Regions from separate parts of the Streptomyces sp. NEAU-YJ-81 genome, predicted to be linked through region 2. Evidence: predicted binding sites of a transcription regulator. Region 2 holds the regulator's gene; the other holds the start of a gene.

Region 1 (11,346 bases), on a different contig from region 2:
GGGCCTCGATCATGCCTCCGAGCATAAGCGACCCTTGGGAATGGGCCGGGATATTACGTCGACGCTTTGACCGCCCTGCCCTACCGTGCGGTCATGCTGCAAACTCCAGCCGTTCTCACGGTGAATCTGGGCCGCGCGACGCCGACCGACTACAGCGACTGCCCCACCGGCACCGGTATCGACAAGCGTCCCGTCGAGCGCCCGGTACGGGTCGCGGCCCCGGGGCCGAAGGGCCAGGGTGGCAGCGGTCTGTCCGGTGACGCGGTCTGCGACACCCGCCACCACGGCGGCGACGACCAGGCCGTCTACGCCTACGCCCGCGAGGACCTCGACGTCTGGGAACAGGAGCTGGGCCGCGAGCTGGCCAACGGCGTCTTCGGTGAGAACCTCACCACCAGCGGCATCGACGTCAGCGGCGCCCTCATCGGCGAGCGCTGGCGGGTGGGGAGCGAGCTGCTCCTGGAGGTGACCTCACCGCGCATCCCCTGCCGTACGTTCGCGGGGTGGCTGGGCGAGCGGGGATGGGTCAAGCGGTTCACCCAGGCCGCCGTCCCCGGGGCGTATCTGCGGGTGCTCGAACCCGGCGAGGTCCGCTCGGGCGACCCCGTCGAGATCGTGCACCGGCCCGACCACGAGGTGACGGTCGCCTTCCTCTTCCGCGCCGAGACCACGGAGCGGGAACTGCTGCCGAGGGTGCTGGTGGCGGGCGACGCACTCCATCCGGAGGCGCGGGAGGCCGCCCTCAAGTACCGGTCCAGCTGACGGAAGTGTTCATTCCGGCCCAGATCGCTCACGGTCCCGCTCGGCGGTCCGCCGGGGCCTGCCGCGGCCGATAACGTGCGCGTATGACGACTGCATTGATTACCGGAACCACCGCGGGCATCGGGGCCGCCTTCGCGGGCCGGCTCGCCGCCGACGGGCACAATCTGGTGCTCGTCGCACGCGACGAGAAGCGGCTGCGGGAGCAGGCGGCGGATCTGCACGACCGGCACGGCGTGGAGGCCGACGTGCTGGTGGCGGACCTGTCCGAGGATGACGGGATCGCCGCGGTCGAGACCCGCCTCAGGGACCGCACCCACCCGGTCGATCTGCTCGTCAACAACGCCGGTTTCGGCAACCGCGACCGCTATCTGGAGGTGCCGATCACCGATGAGCTGCGGATGTTGAAGCTGCACTGCGAGGCGGTGCTGCGACTGACCAGCGCGGGCGCCGAAACGATGCGCGGCCGCGGGCGCGGCGGGGTGATCAACGTGGCCTCGATCGCGGCCTTCTTCCCGCGCGGCACCTACGGGGCGAGCAAGGCGTGGGTCGTGCAGTTCACACAGGGCGCGGCAAAGGACCTGGCGAGCGCGGGCGTACGGCTGATGGCGCTGTGCCCGGGGTTCGTCCGTACGGAGTTCCACGCGCGAGCGGGAATCAAGCGGGAGAGCGTGCCGAGCTGGATGTGGCTGGACGCGGACCGGCTGGTCACGGCGGCCCTGAAGGATTTCGCCCGGGGCAAGTCACTGTCCATCCCGGACCCGCGCTACAAGGCGATGACAAGCCTGGCGAAGCTGGCCCCGCGCTCGGCCCTCTCCACCCTCTCCTCCAAGGTCGGCCGGCCCCCGGCGAAGGCATAGCCCTCCCGGGATTGCCCGGCCCGGGGCCGCACCCACGCAACACCCGGCCCCGGGGCCGAACACCGAGTGCGGACCGTGGGCGCCTCCGGCGGAAAGTCCCCCACCCCGCCCCTTCCCGAAACGAGGGGCTCCGCCCCTCGCCCCCGCCGGGGCTCCGCCCCGAACCCCGCTCCTCAAACGCCGGAGGGGCTGAAATCACGAACGCGGGACGGACAGGCGCCCGGTGCCACCGGCGGGGAGCCGCCGACGAGACGGGAGGGGGCGGGGTCGCAGGGGTGGTGTCCTGGACGCTTTCGCATATTTGTGGCGCCAATCTCCGGCCCACTCCACGCTCCCGGGCACCGGCGCCGTAAATATGCGGTCCAGGGCACCGCACCGGAGGCCCCGCCCCCGGCACCCACCACAAACAGCAGGCGCACCCCCCACACACCCGCACCCAGCGGAACCCTCACCCGCCGCGGGACAAACAACGAAGGCGCGGCCGCCCCCAGGGCGGCCGCGCCTTCGCACAGCAGCAACGTGCAAACGCAAGTGCGTCAGTGCGCGTGACCGTGACCGTGGCCCCCGGCGTCAGCCTCTTCCTCGGCCGGCTTCTCAACCACGAGCGTCTCGGTGGTGAGCAGCAGCGAGGCGATCGACGCCGCGTTCTCCAGCGCGGAGCGGGTGACCTTGACCGGGTCGATGACGCCGGCCTTCACCAGGTCGCCGTACTCCTCGGTGGCCGCGTTGTAGCCGTAGCCCTTCTCGAGCTCGGCGACCTTCGAGGTGATGACGTAGCCCTCGAGACCGGCGTTCTCGGCGATCCAGCGCAGCGGCTCGACCACGGCGCGGCGGACGACCGCGACACCGGTGGCCTCGTCGCCCTCCAGGCCCAGGCTGTTCTCCAGCACCTTCGCGGCGTGGACCAGCGCGGAGCCACCACCGGAGACGATGCCCTCCTCGACCGCGGCGCGGGTCGCGGAGATGGCGTCCTCCAGGCGGTGCTTCTTCTCCTTGAGCTCGACCTCGGTGGCCGCGCCCACGCGGATCACGCACACGCCGCCGGCCAGCTTCGCGAGCCGCTCCTGCAGCTTCTCGCGGTCCCAGTCGGAGTCCGTGGCCTCGATCTCGGCCTTGATCTGGTTGACGCGGCCGGTGACCTCGTCGCTCTTGCCGCCACCGTCGACGATCGTGGTGTCGTCCTTGGTGACGGTCACGCGGCGGGCGGTGCCCAGCACGTCCAGACCGACCTGGTCGAGCTTGAGGCCGACCTCTTCGGCGATGACGGTGCCGCCCGTAAGGGTGGCGATGTCGCCGAGCATGGCCTTACGGCGGTCACCGAAGCCCGGGGCCTTCACCGCGACGGCGTTGAAGGTGCCGCGGATCTTGTTGACGACGAGGGTCGAGAGGGCCTCGCCCTCCACGTCCTCGGCGATGATCAGCAGCGGCTTGCTGGCGTTGGCCTGGATGATCTTCTCCAGGAGCGGCAGCAGGTCCTGGATCGAGGCGATCTTGCCCTGGTGGATCAGGATGTACGGGTCCTCGAGGACGGCCTCCATCCGCTCCTGGTCGGTGACCATGTACGGCGAGAGGTAGCCCTTGTCGAAGGCCATGCCCTCGGTGAAGTCGAGCTCCAGACCGAAGGTGTTGGACTCCTCGACGGTGATGACACCGTCCTTGCCGACCTTGTCCATCGCCTCGGCGATCAGCTCGCCGACCTGCTTGTCCTGCGCGGACAGCGCGGCCACGGCGGCGATGTCGGACTTCTCGTCGATCGGGCGGGCGGTGGCCAGCAGGTCGTCCGAGACGGCCTTGACCGCCGCGTCGATGCCCTTCTTGAGGGCGGCCGGGGAGGCGCCCGCGGCCACGTTCTTCAGGCCCTCGCGGACCAGGGCCTGGGCCAGCACGGTCGCGGTGGTGGTGCCGTCACCCGCGATGTCGTTGGTCTTGGTCGCCACCTCCTTGACGAGCTGGGCGCCCAGGTTCTCGTACGGGTCCTCGACCTCGACCTCGCGGGCGATCGTGACACCGTCGTTGGTGATGGTCGGAGCACCGAACTTCTTGTCGATGACGACGTTGCGGCCACGGGGGCCGATCGTCACCTTGACGGTGTCCGCAAGCTTGTTGACGCCGCGCTCGAGGGCGCGACGGGCGTCCTCGTCGAACTTCAGGATCTTCGCCATGAGTTGCGTATGTCCTCTCAAACGAACCGCGCCCCGACCCCGGTTTCAGACGCGGGCACCGGGGCACGGCTCATAGGCAAAACTTCGGTGATTACTTCTCGACGATCGCGAGGACGTCGCGAGCCGAGAGGACGAGGTACTCCTCGCCGCTGTACTTCACCTCGGTGCCGCCGTACTTGCTGTAGAGCACGACGTCACCGACGGAGACGTCGAGCGGAAGGCGCTTGCCGTCCTCGAAGCGGCCCGGGCCCACGGCCAGGACGACGCCCTCCTGGGGCTTTTCCTTGGCGGTGTCCGGAATGACCAGGCCTGAGGCCGTGGTCTGTTCGGCGTCGAGCGGCTGGACCACAATGCGGTCCTCGAGCGGCTTGATGGCAACCTTGGAGCTGGTGGTCGTCACGATCCGACCTCCCCCTTCGGAGATCTCACGGGGTCAACTGTCTGAGGTGGCGACCAGGTGGATCCGTCGTCGCGGGTGCCGGACCTGCCCGTCGCTGTATCTCTTGGCACTCATCGGTCCCGAGTGCCAGCCTCGACATTATGACGCGGTTAGCACTCAGTCAACTAGAGTGCCAAGCGACGTGGTGGCGGGCCCCCGCTCGCCACCTCATCACCGCCTTACGGCCGCCACGCTCCAGGGCCGCGGGCACTCCGCGCGGCCCCACCCCGCTCCAGAGCCCCAGGCCGTCTGCGCAGCCCCTCCCCCCGGGCGCCGTCACACATAGTCCTCCAGCCGCCCGATCGTGAACCCCTGGGCCTGGATCGCCCGCACCAGCCCCGTGATCATGTCGGTCATCGACTGCCCCTCAAGCTGCTCCGGCCCCCGGAAGTGCGCGAGGATGATGTCCCCCGGCAGCAGATGGTCGCCGGAGCGGTAGGCCAGCCCGTGGGTCTCCATCTCGGCGCGCCACAGCACCACGGTCTGCGCGCCGCAGAAGCCCGCCGCCCGCAGCGTCGTCTCGTCGTACTCCCCGAAAGGGGGACGGAAGAGGCGCGGCTGTTGACCGAAGCGGTTCCACAGGATGTCCCGCTGACCGCAGATCTCCCGCACCTGGTCGTCGTAGGCCATACCGGCCAGGCTGGGGTGGGTGAGGGTGTGGTTCTCCATGGGATTGCCGAGCCGGCGTAGCTGGTCGAAGTAGTCGTAGTGGTCCCCGATCACGTTGTCGGTAAGGAACGCGGTGAACGGCAGCCCGAGCTCGCGGGCCTGCTCCACGAAGCGCGGATCCTTCTCGATCCCGTCGTCGATCGTCACGAAGACCACCCGCTGGTCGGTCGGCACCTGCCGCACGATCGGCGGCAGCCCCCACGCTTGCGGCCCCGACCGGCCGAGCGCGGGCTTGACGGCGGGCGGGGCCGGAGGCCGCTCCAGCGGCCGGTCCAGCCCCCAGCGGCGGTAGGCGTCGGAGGCGCCCACCAGGGCCGAGCGCGGCAGCGCGGAGCCCGTGCCGGACGGCCCCGCGGCCGGGGGCGCGGCGGACGCCGAGGCGTCACCGGAGCGCGGCGGCACGTCCGGGAACGCGCCGTCCCGGGCCTCACCCTCGTACCCCTCGTACCCCGGCCCGGACGACGCCGGAGGCCGCCGCTCCGGCTCCCGTCCGGACGGCGGCTGCGAGGGCGACGGCGGGTCGTCCAGCCGGGAGGCGAGGGAGGCCGGCGGCATGGGAGCGCCGTGACGGGAGCCGGTGTGCGGCTCGGTGGCGGCGCCGAGGGATCCGCAGGCCGTGAGCACGGCTGCCGCGCCGACGAGAACCAGACAGCGAGGAAAACCAGTCTTGATCATCATCACATAAGTGATCTTCGGTCCAGGGGCGTGCATCTGCGCGCCCTACGCGGGCGAATGCGCTCGCGGGAGCGGGGAGAATGGGCCATGTGGACGTTGACGCCTTCGACTCACTGCTCGGCGACGAGGGGCAGGCGCTGCTCTCCGGGCTCCGCGACTACGACCCGGCGAAGGAGCTCGCCACCGCGACGCGGCTGCGCCGGGACCACCCCCCGGCGCTGGTCTCGGCGGCCCTGACCCAGGCCACGCTGCGGCAGCGGGCGGTGGCCAAATTCGGCCCCGAGGACGCGCACCGCATGTACTTCACGCCGAACGGCGTCGAGCAGTCCACCCGCACCTCCGTCGCCGCGTACCGCGCCGCCCGCTTCGCGGAGTTCGGCGTCCGCCGCATGGCCGATCTGTGCTGCGGCATCGGCGGCGACGCGATCGCGCTCGCCCGCACCGGGATCTCCGTACTCGCCGTCGACCGCGACCCGCTGACCTGCGCCGTCGCCCGCGCCAACGCCCAGGCGCTCGGCCTGGCCGAACTCATCGAGATCCGCTGCGCCGATGTCGCCGACATCGACACCCGGCCCTTCGACGCGGTCTTCGTCGACCCGGCCCGGCGCGGCGGCCGGGGCCGCGTCTTCGACCCCGAGGCGTACTCCCCGCCCCTCTCCTGGGCCATCGAGGCCGCCCGCACCACCCCGCGCGCCGCCCTCAAGATCGCCCCCGGCGTGCCGCACGAGGCGGTCCCCGAGGACGCGGAGGCCGAGTGGATCTCGGACCACGGCCAGGTGAAGGAGGCCGTCCTGTGGTTCGGCACCGCCCGCCCCGGGCTGCGCCGCGCCACCCTTCTGCCGAGCGCCCACTCCCTCGTCGGCACCCCGCACCTTCCCGCCCCCGAGCCCGGCCCGGTCGGCCGCTGGCTCTACGAGCCGGACGGGGCCGTCATCCGCGCCCATCTCGTCGCCGATGTCGCGGCCCGCGTCGGCGGCCGGCTGATCGACCCGACCATCGCCTACATCACGACGGACGAGCTGCGCCCGACGCCGTTCGCCACCGCGTACGAGATCACGGATGTGCTGCCGTTCAACCTGAAGAGGCTCAAGGCGCTGCTGCGGGAGCGGGAGGTCGGCATCGCCACCATCAAGAAGCGCGGTTCGGCGGTCGAGCCGGAGCAGCTCCGCAAGAAGCTCCGGCTCGAGGGCGGGAACGCCTGCACCATCGTGCTGACGCGCTCGAAGGGCTCCCCCACGATGCTCCTGGGGCACCCGGCCTAACACGGCCACGACCGCCGAGAAAGATCGAGGCCGGACGGAAGTTGCGGAATTTCCCTAAACCCGGCTCCAGTTCATGAGGCCGCTCGCGACCGGAGAGTTAGGGTCAACGCGTCGACGCGACAGCGTGTTCGGTCCCGACGAAAGAGCGTGTGAGTATGACGGCATCCGCCACCGAGAGCGGCGCCAAGCGAACGTTCACCGTGCGCGCCGGAGAAGCGAACGGTGACCGCATGCGGCTGAGCGTCTACGACATGCTCATCGGTCCGATCTATACACCGCGCGCCTTTTTCTACCGGGAGACGCTCGACGGCGAGGCGCTCCGCGCCTCCCTCGCCAGGACATTGCGCAACTTCCCGATCCTTTCCGGCCGCATGAAGAGGGATCCCGACGGCGGCCTCAGTGTGCTCTGCGACGACGGCGGTGTGCGCTTCGTCGAGGCATACGCATCCGAGCCCATGCCGGACTACGGGCCTCGCCATACGGCGAAAAAGGGGCTGGAGCGCCATCTCAGTCACGCCATGCCGTTCTGGGTAGTTGACCACGATACGCCGCTTTTCACGGTGAAACTCACCCATATGAAGGGCGGGGGCTCCATCCTGGGCCTCACGATGAACCACGCCGTGGCCGACGGGTCCAGCTATATGAGCTTCCTGGAGAGCTGGGTGAACGAGCACCGGGGCCTCGGATACGCCAAACCCAACCACGACCGCGGCGTCATCGACACGCTCGGCGCGTCGGCCACAGGTGACACCCGTACGGGCGGCGCCCATCTCACGGTCACCGGGCGAGCCCAGAAGGCCGCCTTCATCGGCCGCGCCCTGATGGGCAGCCTCGGCAACGTGACGACGGTGACCACCCGCTTCACGGCCGCCGAACTGGCCACGATGAAGGACACCGCGATGGCCGACCTCGCGGGCACGGAGCGGTGGGTGTCGACCAATGACGCGCTGACCGCCCATCTGTGGAAAGTGCTCGGCGAATTGCGTGACCGCCCCGACGCGAGCGAGGAAAGGCTCGGCCTCATCGCCGACTTCCGTTCGTTCGCCGGCGAATCCATACCGGATGACTACTGGGGCAACGCCGTCACCAACACCCGGCCCGGAATGACCGCGGCCGAACTGCGCGCCCGCCCTCTCGGCGAGGTCGCCGCGGCGGTCCGCGCGGGCCATGCCATGAACACGGAGGAGAGGATCCGCGAGGAAACGGCGTTCCTCTGCGCCGAACGCGATGCGGGACGCTTCAAGCGCCTCATGAACACCATGGGCCTGGACGCGTTCGACAGCACCATCGCGATCAACAACTGGTCGAGACTCCCCTTCTACCGCATCGATTTCGGCCAGGGCGCCCCGTTCTGGTACGACTTCACCTCGATCCCCATTGCCTGGACCGTGCACATAGCGCCGACCCCGGCCGACCAGAACGGCGCCCGCGATGTGCATATGGCACTGCCCCGCACCCAGGCCCGGGCCCTTCAGGAGCCGTCCTGGGCGAGCCGGTTCCACCGTTACGCGGAGTCCGGCGAGACATTTCCGCTGACTTTCATGGACGCCAAAGCCAAGCGGTAAGGAAAGCCAAGCGGTGAGGAAAGCGGCACGGAAGGTCGCGCGACCATAAAACGCCGGGGCTAACCCTCGTCGTCCTCCTCCTTGCCCGCGAGTTCGAACCAGACCCCCTTCGCGTACGTGCCGACCGTGTCCCCCTCCGCCGTCCCCCACGCGTCGGCCAGGGCCGCCACCAGTCCGAGGCCGCGGCCGTGGAGACGATCGCCCTCGGGGAGGCGTGCGGCGGTGGGGAGTTCGGCGGAGGCGTCGTAGACCAGGACGCGGAAGCGGGGCGGCTCGATCACCACGCGCAGCATGAGGGAGTCGCCCTCGGCGTGCAGAAACGCGTTGGTGGCCAGCTCCGAGGTGCACAGCGTCGCCGTGTCGACCAGTTCCTCCTGCCCCACGGAGTTCAGGACGCAGGCCACGAAGTCCCGGCAGACCTTGGGGGAGGTCGCGTGGCGGCTGCTCTGGAGGGTGTAGACGTACGGGTCCCTGGAGGGAACCGGCGGGCGGTGTGGGGGACGGTCGTCGGACTCGTGATCGGAATCCATGGGGCAACTCCCTGTGAGGGGGCCGACAGCGCGCGTACCGTTACGGCGATCAACGCGCAGTAGCGGCAACGACACCTACGGTAGAGGTTTTCACCTAACTAGTGCCACCGAGTCGTCGAAATTAGTGAGTAGATAGACCCATTCGTGGCCACGCGCCACACTGGGTGACGACCCACGAGGAAGGCAGGCATGGCTTCGAGGACCACCATCACGGCACGTCAGCGCCGACTTGGCACGGAGCTTCGGAGGATGCGCGAGCACGCGGGTCTTACCATCCAGGAAGCGGCCGACCGACTGGGCACCAACCGCTCGCATGTCACCAACATGGAGCTGGCCCGGTTCGGCGTCAGCGAAGAGCGCGTACGCACACTCGCCGCCAACTACGCCTGCCCGGAGGAGGCGTACGTGGATGCGCTGGTCGCGATGGCGACCGAGCGCAAGCGTGGCTGGTGGGAGGAGTACCGGGGGACACTCGGCGCCGCCGGTCTCGATCTGGCAGAACTGGAGTACTTCGCCACGAGCCTGCGCGTCGTGGAGCTGATGCACATCCCTGGACTCCTGCAGACCGAGGACTACGCCCGGTCGGTACTGAGCACGGCCGTCCCCGGCTGGTCTGCCACAGAGCTCCGCCGAAGACTCTCCCACCGTATGAAGCGCCGGGACATCCTGGACCGGGACGAGCCTCCATCCTGCACATTCATCATCCACGAGACCGCGCTCCGCGTACGGTTCGGCGATCGGCGCGTGCTGTGCGCGCAGCTCGACAGCCTGCTGGAGTCCTCGGACCGCCCGAACGTCTCCGTTCGGGTCGTCCCGATCGCGGCCGGAGGATTCCACGTCGCCGGTATCTCCGTTACCTACGCCACGGGTCCGGTGCCGCAGTTGGATACCGTTCAACTCGACGTCGCGCAGGACGCGGCGTTCCTCGACGGGGAGTCCCAGCTTCTGAACTACCGGGCGGTCATGGACCGGACCGAAGAGCTGGCGTTGTCAGAGAAGGAGTCACGTGACTTCATCCGCGAGACCGTTCAACACATGTGAGGGCGAAAGAATGTCCGAGGCCAACTGGCGCAAGTCGTCGTACTCCGGCGCGGGGGACGGAAACTCCTGCATAGAACTCGCCCTCATAGGCACGACCGTCGCCCTCCGCGAGAGCGACGACCCCCGCACCGTCCTCGCCACGACCCCCGTGAAGCTGGGAGCCCTGCTCCGGTCCATCAAGGCGGGCGAGCTCGATCACCTCGCGGCGGCACCGAAGGCGTAAAGGACCTACGTCCAGGGGACCAGGTGCTGCCCCCACCATGAGCGGAGGCCGGTGCCGGGGCCGCGGCGTTACGGTCGGCGGTATGGAACCGACCCGCACCGACCTCGATCTTGACGCCTATCTGGCCCGTATCGGCTGGACGGGCGACCGGCGCCCCGCGCCCACCGCGGAGACGCTGCGGGCGGTGCATCGGGCACACCTCATGACCATCCCGTTCGAGAACCTCGAGCCCCTCCTCGGCTCGGCCCCCTCCCTCGCCCTCCCCGACCTCGAGGCCAAGCTGGTCCGCAGTCGGCGCGGCGGTTACTGCTACGAGCACAACACGCTGCTGACCGCCGCCCTCACCGCCCTCGGCTTCGGCGTCACCGGCCTCTCCGGCCGCGTCCGGGTCGGAGCGGCCCCCGGGGCGGTCCGTCCGCGCACCCACATGCTGCTGCTGGTCGAGATCCCGGGCGAGGAGCGGCGTTATGTGGCCGATGTGGGCTTCGGCAGCATCGGCAGCCTCCTGGAGGCCGTGCCGCTCGTGGCCGGCACCGAGTTCCACGACGGCCCCCGCCGCCATCGCTACGTCCGCGAGCCGCACCCCGGGGGGCTGGAGGACCTGTGGGTGTTCCAGGCGTTCCTCGACGGCTCCTGGCAGGACCAGTACGCCTTCACCCGGGAGCCCTGCCACCCGTCCGACTACGTGGTGATCAACTGGTACGTCGCCACCAGCCCGCGTTCGCCCTTCCAGCACAGCCTCTACGTCCAGCGCACCACCCTGGGCCGCCATCTCTCCCTGTCCGGGCGGACCCTGGTCGAGACCGGTTCCGACGGCACCCGTAAGGAGCGCCAACTCGCCGACAGCGACGAGGTGCTGGGCGTTCTCGCCGCCGACTTTTGCATCGAATTGCCCCCGGACACGGTCCTGCCGGACTGACCCCTCCGCCCACCGCGCCCACGACTCCCCCACCACGCCGGGCCGTCCAGCCCCTTCGACCGAGGAGAAACAGCAAGTTGCCGACTGTTGATTCGGTTGTTGGCCGTGGTTGGCCGGGGTGTCGCTCGATGGGGTGAACGGGACCGCTTGTGGGGGTGTTGGGGGCGTGGGGAATGCATGATCGGTGATGGCGAGTTCGTTCGAGACGGCCGAGGGGGGTGGCTGGTGGCGCGCAAGCGGGG
Region 2 (11,346 bases):
GGATCCCAGCGGCCGGTGTCGTCCCAGCCGACGTCCGCGAAGACCCTGCTGCCGCGGCGGGCGGCCTCGGCGACCCACTCCTGGCCGCGGCCGGGCACCAGGGAGGCCACGGCGGCGCGGGCCGGGGGCGGGCAGCTGGGGGCGGGCTCCTCGGGCGGCGGGGCCTCATGGCCGTGGGAGACCATGGTCCGCTCGCCCTCGTAGGCCATCGAGACGGTCACCGGGGAGTGCCAGCCGGGGATCGTGCGGGAGAGCGAGAGATCGATGCCCTCGCCGCGGTCCAGGGCGTCCTGGCAGTAGTCCCCGTAGTGGTCGTCGCCGAAGGCGGCGGCGAGCGAGGTGCGCAGGCCGAGCCGGGCCAGGGCGGTGGCCATATTGGCGACGCCGCCGGGGCTCGACCCCATACCGCGGGCCCAGGATTCGGTGCCGCGGACGGGGGCGGTGTCCAGACCGGTGAAGATGATGTCGAGGAAGACGGTGCCGGTGAGATAGACGTCGCACGCCGGGTCACCGGGCCGGCGAACGGCCTCGAGCGGGTCGAGCAGGGGGTAACCCGCTGTGAGCATGTCGCCGTTGTGTGTCGTCACCGCGCTCTCCCAGGTCTGACCGGTCCGCCTCCATCGTCGGATGCGGGTGCGGACAGTGTGCACGATGGCACGGACAACGGGCCGGGGACCGGCAAGCGTCACCCCCTCGGGGCGTCTGCCGTCCCCACCGGTCCGCAGGACCCGTCGCGGCGCGGGCCTGTACCGTCCGCGGCCCGGGCGGCCCGGGCGGCCCCGTCGCGGCGCGGCATGCGCCGTCCCCGGGGCCCTACGCCCTCGCCCAGGCGCCCTCAGCGCCGTTTGGGCAGCGCCACCGTCATCAGGTCCTCGGCGACCGTGAGCTCCCCCTCGAACCCGGCGGCCCGCGCCTGGCGCTCGAAGTCGGACGGATCGCCGTAGCGCTGCGAGAAGTGCGTCAGCACCAGATGCCGCGCCCCCGCCCCGGCCGCGACCCGGGCCGCCTGCCCGGCGGTCAGATGCCCGTACTCGACGGCCAGCGCCTCCTCCTCGTCCAGGAAGGTCGACTCGATGACCAGCAGATCGCACCCCTGCGCCAGCGCGGAGACGCCGTCGCACAGCCGGGTGTCCATGATGAACGCGAAGCGCTGCCCCCGGCGCACCTCGCTGACCTCTTCGAGCGTGACCGTACGCCCCTCGATCTCCAGCGCCCGATCCCGCTGCAGCCGGCCGATGTCCGGGCCGCGGACGCCGAACGCGGCGAGCCGCTCGGGCAGCATCCTGCGGCCGTCCGGTTCGATCAGGCGATAGCCGTACGACTCGACGGGGTGCGAGAGCCGGGCCGCCTCCAGTGTGTACGCGGGGGTGCGGGCCAGCACCGCGCCGTCACCGGCGACCGGCTCCTCGGTCAGCGCCACCGTCTCGCGGTAGGCGGTCGCGTACCGCAGCCGCTCGAAGAACCGCTGTCCGCTCGCCGGGTAGTGGGCGGTCACCCGGTGCGGCACCCGGTCGAGGTTGATCCGCTGGATCACCCCGGCCAGGCCCAGGGAGTGATCCCCGTGGAAGTGCGTGACGCAGATCCGGTCGATGTCATGGGCGGCGACCCCGGCCCGCAGCATCTGGCGCTGGGTGCCCTCGCCGGGGTCGAACAGCAGGCCCTCGCCATCCCAGCGCAGCAGATAGCCATTGTGGTTGCGGTGCCGGGTCGGCACCTGGCTGGCGGTGCCGAGGACGATCAGTTCCCGTGCGGACAAGGGTTATCCGGGGGGCCAGTTGAGCCCGCGGCCGCCCAGGACGTGGGCATGGGCGTGGAAGACGGTCTGACCGGCGCCGGAGCCGGTGTTGAACACCACGCGGTAGCCCGTCTCGACGAGCTTCTCATCGGCGGCGACCACGCCCGCCTCGCGCAGCACATCCGCGGCGACCTGGGGTTCGGCAGCGGCGAGGGAGGCCGCGTCCGGGTAGTGCACCTTGGGGATCACCAGGATGTGCGTGGGTGCCTGGGGGTTTATGTCGCGGAAGGCGACGGTGGTGTCCGTCTCGCGGACGACGGTGGCCGGCACCTCCCCCGAGACAATCTTGCAGAACAGGCAGTCGGCCTGCGGTTCTCCCGCCACCGGTGGCTCCTTACGGATCGTCGGCACATACGGTCCGGATGGTACCGGGAGCCCCTGCCGACAGGAGAGATCGCGGCCTATTCGCCCTGACTACCGCCCTCGGTACCGCCCTTACCGGCGCTGTCCCCGGTACCGGCCTGACCGGCGCCGCCTTCGGTCGTCGGATGGTCCCAGGGGTGGCTGCGGGTCGGCTGGGGGCTGTCCGTGGTCGGGCGGTCCCACGGGTGGCTGCGGGTCGGCTGGGGGGCCTCGGTGGTCCGGTGGTCCCACGGGTGACTGCGGGTCGGCTGGGGGCTCTTCGTGGTCGGGCGGTCCCACGAGTGGCTGAAGGTCGGCCGGGGGCTGTCGGTGTCCGGGCCGCCGCCCTGGCACTCCCCGATCACCTGCGCCTCGAAGACCTTCCGGCCGTCCACCTCGCCGGTCACATCGCCCCGGACGCAGTGGTCCGCCCGTACATAGGTCACCCGGCCTTTGATCCTGATGTCCTTGTCGTTGTCGGCCCTGCCGTGGCAGTCCACCCGCGCGTCGGTCTCCCCGGACCGCTCGCTCCGCGAGGGCGAAGCACCGGCCGTATGGCCGTTCTTGAACTCGGCGTTGCAGCTCATCCAGCGGACGCCGACGCCGCCCCGCTCCAGCGCCTCCGTGACGACCTGGTCCGTGGTGATCGCGACCGTCACGGAGCTGATGCCGCCGCCCGTCGGCTCACACGCCGTCACCGCGACCGCCGCGCCGACCGCCGCGACGGACAAGAGCGTCCGTCCCCGCCTTGCCTGACTCAATACCCCCATAGGGGATAGGTTCCCATCGGCCGACGCCTATCGGAAGGCCGTCCTCGGCCAGGTACGGGCGCACAGAAGCGCGAAGAGACCCCAGAGAGGCCGCTCACCCCAGAGGGGCCGCTCACCCCAGAGGGGCCCCTCAGCCCCAGCGGCCGGTGCGGCCGAGCAGCAGCGCGGCGGCCGCCGTTCCGGCCGTGGAGGTGCGCAGCACGCTCGGGCCCAGCCGGTACGGCCGCGCGCCCGCCTCCGCGAAGGCCGCCAACTCCTCGGCGGACACGCCCCCTTCGGGCCCGACGACCAGCACGATCTCGCCACTCGCGGGCAGTTGGGCCGTCGCGAGCGGTTCGCCGCCCTCCTCGTGGAGCACGGCCGCGAACGCGGCTTCGGCGAGAAGCCGGGCAACCTGCTTGGTCGTCATCGCGTCCGGGACCTCGGGGAAGGTCAGCCGACGGGACTGCTTGCCCGCCTCGCGCGCGGTCGACCGCCACTTGCCGAGCGCCTTGAGGCCGCGCTCGCCCTTCCACTGGGTGATGCAGCGGGACGCCGACCACGGAACGACGGCGTCCACACCGGTCTCCGTCATGGTCTCCACCGCCAGCTCGCCCCGGTCACCCTTGGGCAGCGCCTGGACGACGGTGATCCTCGGGTCCGGGGCCGCCTCCTGGCGCACCTCGTCCACCGCGATCTGCAGCCGGTCCTTGCCCTCGACGGCCGCCACGGTGCCCTGGACGCCCGTACCGTGACCGTCCGTCAGCACCACGGGCTCACCGACGCGCAGCCGCCTTACGGACACCGCGTGGCGCCCCTCCGGGCCCTCCAGCCAGACCCGGGCCCCCGCGGCCGCACCCGCCAGGGAGTCGGCCACGAACACCGGGGCGGTCACGACACCGCACCCCGCTGGGACTGAAGGCCCAACTGGGCCCGCGCGGCGTCGAGTTCCACCGCGAGCGTCTCCACCAGCCGCGCGGCGGGCAGTTCGCGCGCCAGCCGGTGCCCCTGCCCGGCCCACAGCGCCATCCCCTGCGGATCGCCCGCCTTGGCGGCCGCCTTACGGAGGCCGGACGTCATGTGGTGCAGCTGGGGGTAGGCGGCGGGCGCGTGCGGGCCGTGCTCGCGCATGAAGCGGTTGACCAGGCCCCGGGCCGGGCGGCCGGAGAAGGCGCGGGTCAGCTCGGTCCGGCCGAACAGCGGATCCGTCATCGCCTGCTTGTGCAGGGCGTTCGCCCCGGACTCGGGGCACACCAGGAACGCGGTCCCCAGCTGGGCCGCGACCGCGCCCGAGGCCAGCGCCGCGGCGATCTGCGAACCGCGCATTATCCCGCCCGCCGCGATGATCGGGATCTGCACATACTCACGGACCAGCGTGATCAGCGACAGCAGACCGAGCCCGGCGCCCATCCCGTCGACGGCCGGGTCATTGCTGTACGTGCCCTGGTGGCCGCCTGCCTCCACGCCCTGCACACAGACGGCGTCGGCGCCCGCCCACTGGGCGGTCTGCGCCTCGACGGGCGAGGTCACGGTCACGATCGTGCGGGTGCCTGCCTTGGCGAAGGCGTCGAGGACCGCGCGGGTCGGGCAGCCGAAGGTGAACGAGACGACCGGAACCGGGTTGTCGAGGAGTACGGCGAGCTTGGCGTCGTACGCGTCGTCCGAGCCCGCGTGCGGGTCGCCCAGCGGAGTCTCGTACCAGGCCGCCTCGCCCGTGAGCCGCGCCCGGTAAGCCCCGACGGCGGCCGTGTCGGCGTTGGACGGCTGCGGCATGAACAGATTGACACCGAAGTGCCGGCCGGTCAGCCCTCGCAGCTGTTTGATCTCCTCATACATCGCTTCCGGCGTCTTGTAGCCGGCAGCGAGGAAACCGAGGCCACCGGCCTCGGAGACAGTGGCGGCGAGCTGCGGGCAGGAGGCTCCACCCGCCATCGGCGCCTGCACGATCGGGTACCGGTAAAGATCGGTCAGCGCGGAGGACATGGCCACATCGTGCCATGCCCTCCACACGGGCTCACCACCGGATCAGCGGCGCCCTTACGGGCCGTATCGCGGCCCGTAAGCGCCTACCGTCCGTTGAACGCATCCTTCAAGCGCGAGAACAGCCCTTGCTGCCCCGGCTTACCGCACTCCCCCGGGGGACAACCCCCGTACCCCCGGCCGGAGCGCCTAACGCCCGTTGAACGCATCCTTCAAACGCGAGAACAGCCCTTGCTGCCCCGGTTTGAATTCGCCGATCGGGCGCTCCTCGCCACGCAGCTTCGACAGCCGCCGCAGCAGCTCCTCCTGCTCCGGGTCGAGCTTGGTCGGGGTGGTCACCTCGACATGCACGATCAGATCGCCCCGGCCGCCGCCCCGCAGATGGGTGACGCCGCGCTGGTGCAGCGGGATCGACTGGCCGGACTGGGTGCCGGGCCGGATGTCGACCTCCTCCATGCCGTCCAGCGTCTCCAGCGGCACCTTGGTGCCCAGCGACGCCGCCGTCATCGGGATGGTCACCGTGCAGTGCATATCGTCACCGCGCCGCTGGAAGACCGGGTGCGGGACCTCGTGGATCTCCACATACAGGTCGCCCGCCGGGCCGCCGCCCGGTCCGACCTCGCCCTCACCGGCCAGCTGGATCCTGGTGCCGTTGTCCACACCGGCGGGGATCTTCACGGTCAGGGTGCGCCGCGAGCGGATCCGGCCGTCGCCCGCGCACTCCGGGCACGGAGTCGGCACCACGGTGCCGAAGCCCTGGCACTGGGGGCACGGCCGCGAGGTCATGACCTGGCCCAGGAAGGACCGCGTCACCTGGGAGACCTCACCGCGGCCACGGCACATGTCACAGGTCTGCGCCGAGGTGCCCGGCGCCGCGCCCTCGCCGCTGCACGTCGTGCAGACGACCGCGGTGTCGACCTGGATGTCCTTGGTGGTCCCGAACGCGGCCTCGCTGAGCTCCACGTCCAGCCGGATCATCGCGTCCTGACCGCGCCGGGTCCTGGAGCGCGGACCGCGCTGCGAGGCGGTCCCGAAGAACGCGTCCATGATGTCGGAGAAGTTGCCGAAGCCCCCTCCGAAGCCGCCGGCACCACCGCCGCCCGCCCCGGACATCGGGTCCCCGCCCAGGTCGTAGACCTGCTTCTTCTGTGGGTCCGACAAGACCTCGTAAGCGGCGTTGATCTCCTTGAACCGCTCCTGGGTCTTCGGATCCGGGTTCACATCCGGATGCAGCTCGCGTGCGAGCCGGCGGAATGCCTTCTTGATCTGGTCCTGCGAGGCATCACGCGGCACGCCCAGGACTGCGTAGTAGTCCGTCGCCACTTACGACTCCGCCAGGATCTGTCCGACGTAACGTGCCACTGCGCGTACCGCTCCCATCGTTCCGGGGTAGTCCATGCGGGTCGGTCCGACCACGCCGAGTTTGGCGACCGCCTCGTCGCCGGAACCGTAGCCGACCGCGACGACCGAGGTGGCGTTGAGCCCCTCGTGAGCATTCTCATGCCCGATCCGCACGGTCATACCCGAGTCCTTGGCCTCGCCCAGCAACTTGAGGAGGACGACATGCTCCTCGAGTGCCTCCAGGACGGGCCGGATCGTCAGGGGGAAATCATGCACGAAACGCGTGAGGTTCGCGGTGCCGCCGATCATCAGCCGCTCCTCGGTCTCCTCCACAAGCGTCTCGAGCAAGGTCGACAGCACGATCGAGACGGTCCCCCGGTCCTCCTGTTCGAAGGACTCCGGAAGATCCTGCACCAACTGCGGCACATCCGCGAAACGCCGACCCACGACCCGGCTGTTGAGCCGGGCGCGCAGATCGGCCAGCGAGTCCTCGGTGATCGGGGTGGGGCAGTCCACCATGCGCTGCTCCACCCGGCCGGTGTCCGTGATCAGCACCAGCATCACCCGGGCCGTGGCCAGCGGCAGCAGCTCCACATGGCGCACCGTCGAACGGGTCAGCGACGGATACTGCACCACCGCCACCTGCCGGGTCAGCTGCGCCAGCAGCCGGACCGTGCGGCCCACCACGTCATCGAGGTCGACCGCGCCGTCCAGGAAGTTCTGAATGGCCCGCCGCTCCGGGCTGGACAGCGGCTTCACTCCCGCCAGCTTGTCCACGAAGAGGCGATAGCCCTTGTCCGTGGGGATCCGCCCGGCGCTCGTATGCGGCTGGGCGATGAACCCCTCGTCCTCCAGAGCGGCCATGTCGTTACGCACCGTGGCCGGCGAGACCCCCAGCCGGTGCCGCTCGGTGAGCGCCTTGGAGCCGACCGGCTCCTCCGTCCCCACATAGTCCTGGACAATGGCACGCAGCACCTCGAGTCTGCGTTCGCTGAGCACCCCGCGCACCTCCAGTCCAGCGGTCTCATCAGGTCGTCCGCCTGGCACTCACCGGGCACGAGTGCCAGACCCCCTTCGCCAGTGTACGGCGGGGTGCGGTGGCATGGGCAAGAGCCGCCGCTGGCAGCAACTCTCCCCCATCCCCGTTGAGCTAGCGTCGCGGTATGGAGACGTGTTGGGAAGAGGCAGGCTGGGAGCGGCTCGCACCCGGTGTGGCCCGCCGTCGGTCGCCGGAGTGGGACGAGACGGTCGGCGTGGTCGTCGGCCGGACCGACATCCTCGTCGTGGACACCGGCGCGACCCTGCGCGCCGGGGCCGAGCTGCGCGCCCTGATCACCCGGCTGACCGGCCGCCGCCCCACCCGGATCGCGCTCACCCATCCGCACTTCGACCACGTCCTGGGCTCGGCCGCCTTCGCGGGCTGCGAGGTGTACGGGGCCACGGGCATGGACGAGCTGCTGCGCCGTGAGCGGGAGACGCTGCGCGAGGACGCGATCCGCCACGGAGTGGACCGGGACGCCGCCACCGAGGCCGTGGACCATCTGGTCGGCCCGCACCACCTGGTCTCCGGGGAGCTCACCCTCGACCTGGGCGACCGGCCGGTGCTGCTGGCCAATGTGGGGCCCGGCCACACCGCCCATGACCTGGCCGTTCTGGTGCCCGGCCGGCCCGAGGTGGTCTTCTGCGGCGATCTGGCGGAGGAGTCCGGCACGCCGCAGGCCGGACCCGACGCGATCCCCGGCCGCTGGCCCGCCGCCCTCGACCGGCTGCTCACCCTCGGCGGCCCGGACGCGCGGTACGTCCCGGGGCACGGCTCGGTCGTGGACGCCGGGTTCGTCCGGGCCCAACGCGACGAACTGGCGGCCCGCTTCGGCGTGTCTCTCTAGGCGTCCACCTAGCCGCCCAACTAGGCGTCCACCTAGTTGTCCGCACTACAGGAGTGGGCTGTCGTCGCGCGCTATCGTCATCCGGATGCGACAGTACGACCCGGACCTCACCCCGCCCTGGAAGCGGCAGCGGCCCGCCCCCGAGGTCCCCGCCGATCCGGACCTCGTCGTGGAGGAGGTCACCACCGGCTTCTGCGGCGCCGTGATCCGCTGCGAGAAGACCGCCGAGGGACCCACGGTCACTCTGGAGGACCGCTTCGGCAAACATCGTGTCTTCCCCATGGAGCCGCGCGGTTTTCTGCTCGAGGGGCGTGTCGTCACCCTCGTACGCCCGCGCGCGGCGGCGCCCAGCGCGCCCCAGCGCACGGCCTCGGGGTCGATCGCCGTTCCGGGAGCGCGCGCGAGGGTCGCCCGTGCGGGGCGCATCTATGTCGAGGGGCGCCATGACGCGGAGCTGGTGGAGCGGGTCTGGGGCGACGATCTGCGTATCGAGGGCGTCGTCGTGGAGTACCTGGAGGGCGTCGACGACCTGCCCGCCATCGTCGATGACTTCTCCCCCGGCCCGGACGCCCGGCTCGGCGTCCTGGTCGACCATCTGGTGACGGGCTCCAAGGAGTCCCGTATCGCCGCACAGGTCACCGGCGAGCATGTGCTGGTCCTCGGCCACCCCTATATCGACATCTGGGAGGCCGTGAAGCCGTCCTCCGTCGGCATCCCGGCCTGGCCGACGGTGCCGCACGGCCAGGACTGGAAGAAGGGCGTCTGCCGCGCCCTGGGCTGGCCGGAGAACACCGGGGCCGCCTGGCAGCGGATCCTGTCCTCGGTCCACTCCTACAAGGACCTCCAGCCGGAGCTCCTGGGGCGGGTGGAGGAATTGATCGATCACGTAACCGCAGGGCGGTAACCCCTGCCCACGTCCTCCCGTTGACACGATGGTGGGCCGGCCGCTTCGCTCCGCCACCGCGGAGGTGCTCCGTCGATCAGCCCGTCCACACTCCCCAGGAGGTCGTGGTCCCCGCGCCGGCGGGGATGTGCCCGGTCAGTCCACCAGATCCCGCACCACCGCGTCCGCCAGCAGCCGCCCGCGCAGCGTGAGCACGGCCTGCCCCCGTCCGTACGGCTCCGGGTCCAGCAGGCCGTCCTCCAGCGCCCGTGCCGCGGCCGCCGCCCCGGCCGGGCGCAGCAGCTCCAGCGGGCAGCCCTCGGCCAGCCGCAGCTCCAGCAGGATCCGCTCCACCCGGCGCTCCTCGGCGGTCAGCAGCTCCCGGCCCGCGCCGGGCGACCTGCCCTCGCCCAGGGCCTGCGCATATGCCCCGGGGTGCTTCACGTTCCACCACCGCACGCCGCCCACGTGGCTGTGCGCGCCGGGGCCGGCGCCCCACCAGTCGGCGCCGCGCCAGTACAGCTCGTTGTGCCGGCAGCGCCCGGCGGGCGAGGTGGCCCAGTTGGAGACCTCGTACCAGGCGAACCCGGCGGCCGACAGGGTCTCCTCGGCGATCAGATAGCGGTCGGCGTGCACATCGTCGTCGGTCATCGGGACCTCGCCGCGCCGGATCCGCCGCGCCAGCTGGGTGCCCTCCTCCACGATCAGCGCATACGCCGACACATGGTCCGGCCCCGCCCCGAGCGCCGCCTCCAGGGAGGCCCGCCAGTCCGCGTCGCCCTCCCCCGGCGTCCCGTAGATCAGGTCCAGGTTCACATGGTCGAATCCGGCCGCCCGCGCCTCGGCCACGCACGCCTCCGGCCGCCCCGGGGTATGCGTACGGTCCAGCACCTTCAGGACGTGCTGCCGGGCGCTCTGCATCCCGAAGGAGATCCGGTTGAACCCCGCCTCCCGCAGCTCCGCCAGATAGCGCGGATCGACCGACTCCGGATTCGCCTCGGTCGTGACCTCGACCCCCTCGGCCAGCCCGAACTCCTCCCGGATCGCCCCGAGCATCCGCCCGAGATCCGCCGCGGCGAGCAGGGTCGGGGTCCCGCCGCCGACAAAGACGGTCTCCACGGGCCGTGGGTCGTCGCCCAGCACCTTCCGCGCCAGCCGCACCTCCTCGACGACCTGCTCGGCGTAGTTGTCCCGCGAGGCGAGCACACCGCCGGAGCCGCGCAGCTCACTGGCGGTGTAGGTGTTGAAGTCGCAGTAGCCGCAGCGGGTGGCGCAGTACGGCACATGTAGATAGAACCCCAACGGCCGCCGCTCCGCCCCCGCCAAAGCGGTCGCGGGCAGTGCGCCGTCCTCGGGCATGGGCTCACCATCTGGCAGTACGGAAGGCATGCCCCCATTGTCCGTCACGGCCCGCGCCGCCCAGGACCACGAGGCGCGGGCCCCTGGGGCCGGGGCCCGGGGCCCGCCTGGGCCTGTCCTGCGGATCGTCGCCGGACGGGCCTCGCCGGACAGGGCCACACCGGAGCGGCCCTCGCCGGATGGGGCCTAGACCACCTTCAGGACCAGCATCGCCAGGTCGTCGTCCGGCGGCTCCGCCGCGAACTCGTCCACCGCCTGCCGCACCCGCTCCGCGACCTCCCGCGCGCTCAGCCCCGCGCACAGCGCGAAAGCCGCCGCCAGGCCGTCCTCGTCGTCAAACTGCCGGTCGCCGGATCGGTGCTCCGTCACCCCGTCCGTCACACACAGCAGCGTTTCCCCGGGCGCCAGATCGAACGATTCACTCTCGTACGTCACATCGTCCACAACGCCCAGCAGTATCTGCGGCGCCGCGACGGTCCGCACCTCGCCTTCGGGCCGCAGCACCAGCGGCAGCGGATGCCCCGCGCTGGCCAGCGTGCAGCGCACCCCCTGGCCCTCGCCCAGCGGCTCCAGCTCCCCGTACAGCAGCGACAGGAACCGCGCGACCCCGCCGCCCGCCGGGAGCCCCGTGCCGACCAGGCCGCCGTCCATCAGCTCCACGACCCCGGCGGGGCCTCCCACGGCCTCCACACCGGCCGCCACGGCCTCCGCGGCGCCCTCGACCGCCTGTTCCACCGCCTCCTCGCCCAGGAGCTGGTTGAGCCGGTCCAGGACCTCTCCCACGCCGTATCCCTCGCGGGCGAGCAACCGCAGCCAGGGCCGGACGAGGCCGGTCACCACGGCCGCCTCCGGGCCGTTTCCGCAGACGTCGCCCAGGACGAAGCACCAGCGGCCGTCACCGGCCGGGAAGACGTCGTAGAAGTCGCCCCCGGCCGAGATGTCGCCGGTCGGCTCGTACACGACCGCCGACTCGACGCCGGGGATGCGCGGGATCACGGACGGCAGCAGCCC

Evidence for each region. Region 2 encodes HrcA, which represses chaperone genes, less so after heat shock. Its sites were predicted from a motif close to TTNGCACTCNGNNNNNCNGAGTGCNAA; they were not measured.
Region 1: groES (co-chaperone GroES) is a predicted target of HrcA. The motif match lies at 4,331-4,357, and genes of this name have one in related genera.

Annotation. Positions count from the first base shown of each region.
Region 1 covers NZ_JAGFNO010000002.1:164,814-176,159, reverse strand. The annotation lists gene J5X86_RS06365 (LysR family transcriptional regulator) at 1-13, opposite strand, end outside; gene J5X86_RS06360 (MOSC domain-containing protein) at 94-762, shown strand; gene J5X86_RS06355 (SDR family oxidoreductase) at 846-1,619, shown strand; gene groL (chaperonin GroEL) at 2,156-3,781, opposite strand; gene groES (co-chaperone GroES) at 3,873-4,181, opposite strand; gene J5X86_RS51900 (polysaccharide deacetylase family protein) at 4,497-5,567, opposite strand; gene J5X86_RS06335 (methyltransferase domain-containing protein) at 5,645-6,826, shown strand; gene J5X86_RS06330 (acyltransferase) at 6,982-8,391, shown strand; gene J5X86_RS06325 (ATP-binding protein) at 8,451-8,921, opposite strand; gene J5X86_RS06320 (helix-turn-helix transcriptional regulator) at 9,111-9,962, shown strand; gene J5X86_RS06315 (DUF397 domain-containing protein) at 9,973-10,185, shown strand; gene J5X86_RS06310 (arylamine N-acetyltransferase) at 10,268-11,104, shown strand.
Region 2 covers NZ_JAGFNO010000003.1:190,999-202,344, reverse strand. The annotation lists gene J5X86_RS09275 (PfkB family carbohydrate kinase) at 1-566, opposite strand, end outside; gene J5X86_RS09270 (ribonuclease Z) at 836-1,756, opposite strand; gene J5X86_RS09265 (histidine triad nucleotide-binding protein) at 1,760-2,119, opposite strand; gene J5X86_RS09260 (hypothetical protein) at 2,197-2,868, opposite strand; gene J5X86_RS09255 (16S rRNA (uracil(1498)-N(3))-methyltransferase) at 3,038-3,781, opposite strand; gene J5X86_RS09250 (nitronate monooxygenase) at 3,778-4,869, opposite strand; gene dnaJ (molecular chaperone DnaJ) at 5,056-6,189, opposite strand; gene hrcA (heat-inducible transcriptional repressor HrcA) at 6,190-7,206, opposite strand; gene J5X86_RS09235 (MBL fold metallo-hydrolase) at 7,371-8,093, shown strand; gene J5X86_RS09230 (DUF3097 domain-containing protein) at 8,179-8,997, shown strand; gene hemW (radical SAM family heme chaperone HemW) at 9,133-10,365, opposite strand; gene J5X86_RS09220 (SpoIIE family protein phosphatase) at 10,522-11,346, opposite strand, start outside.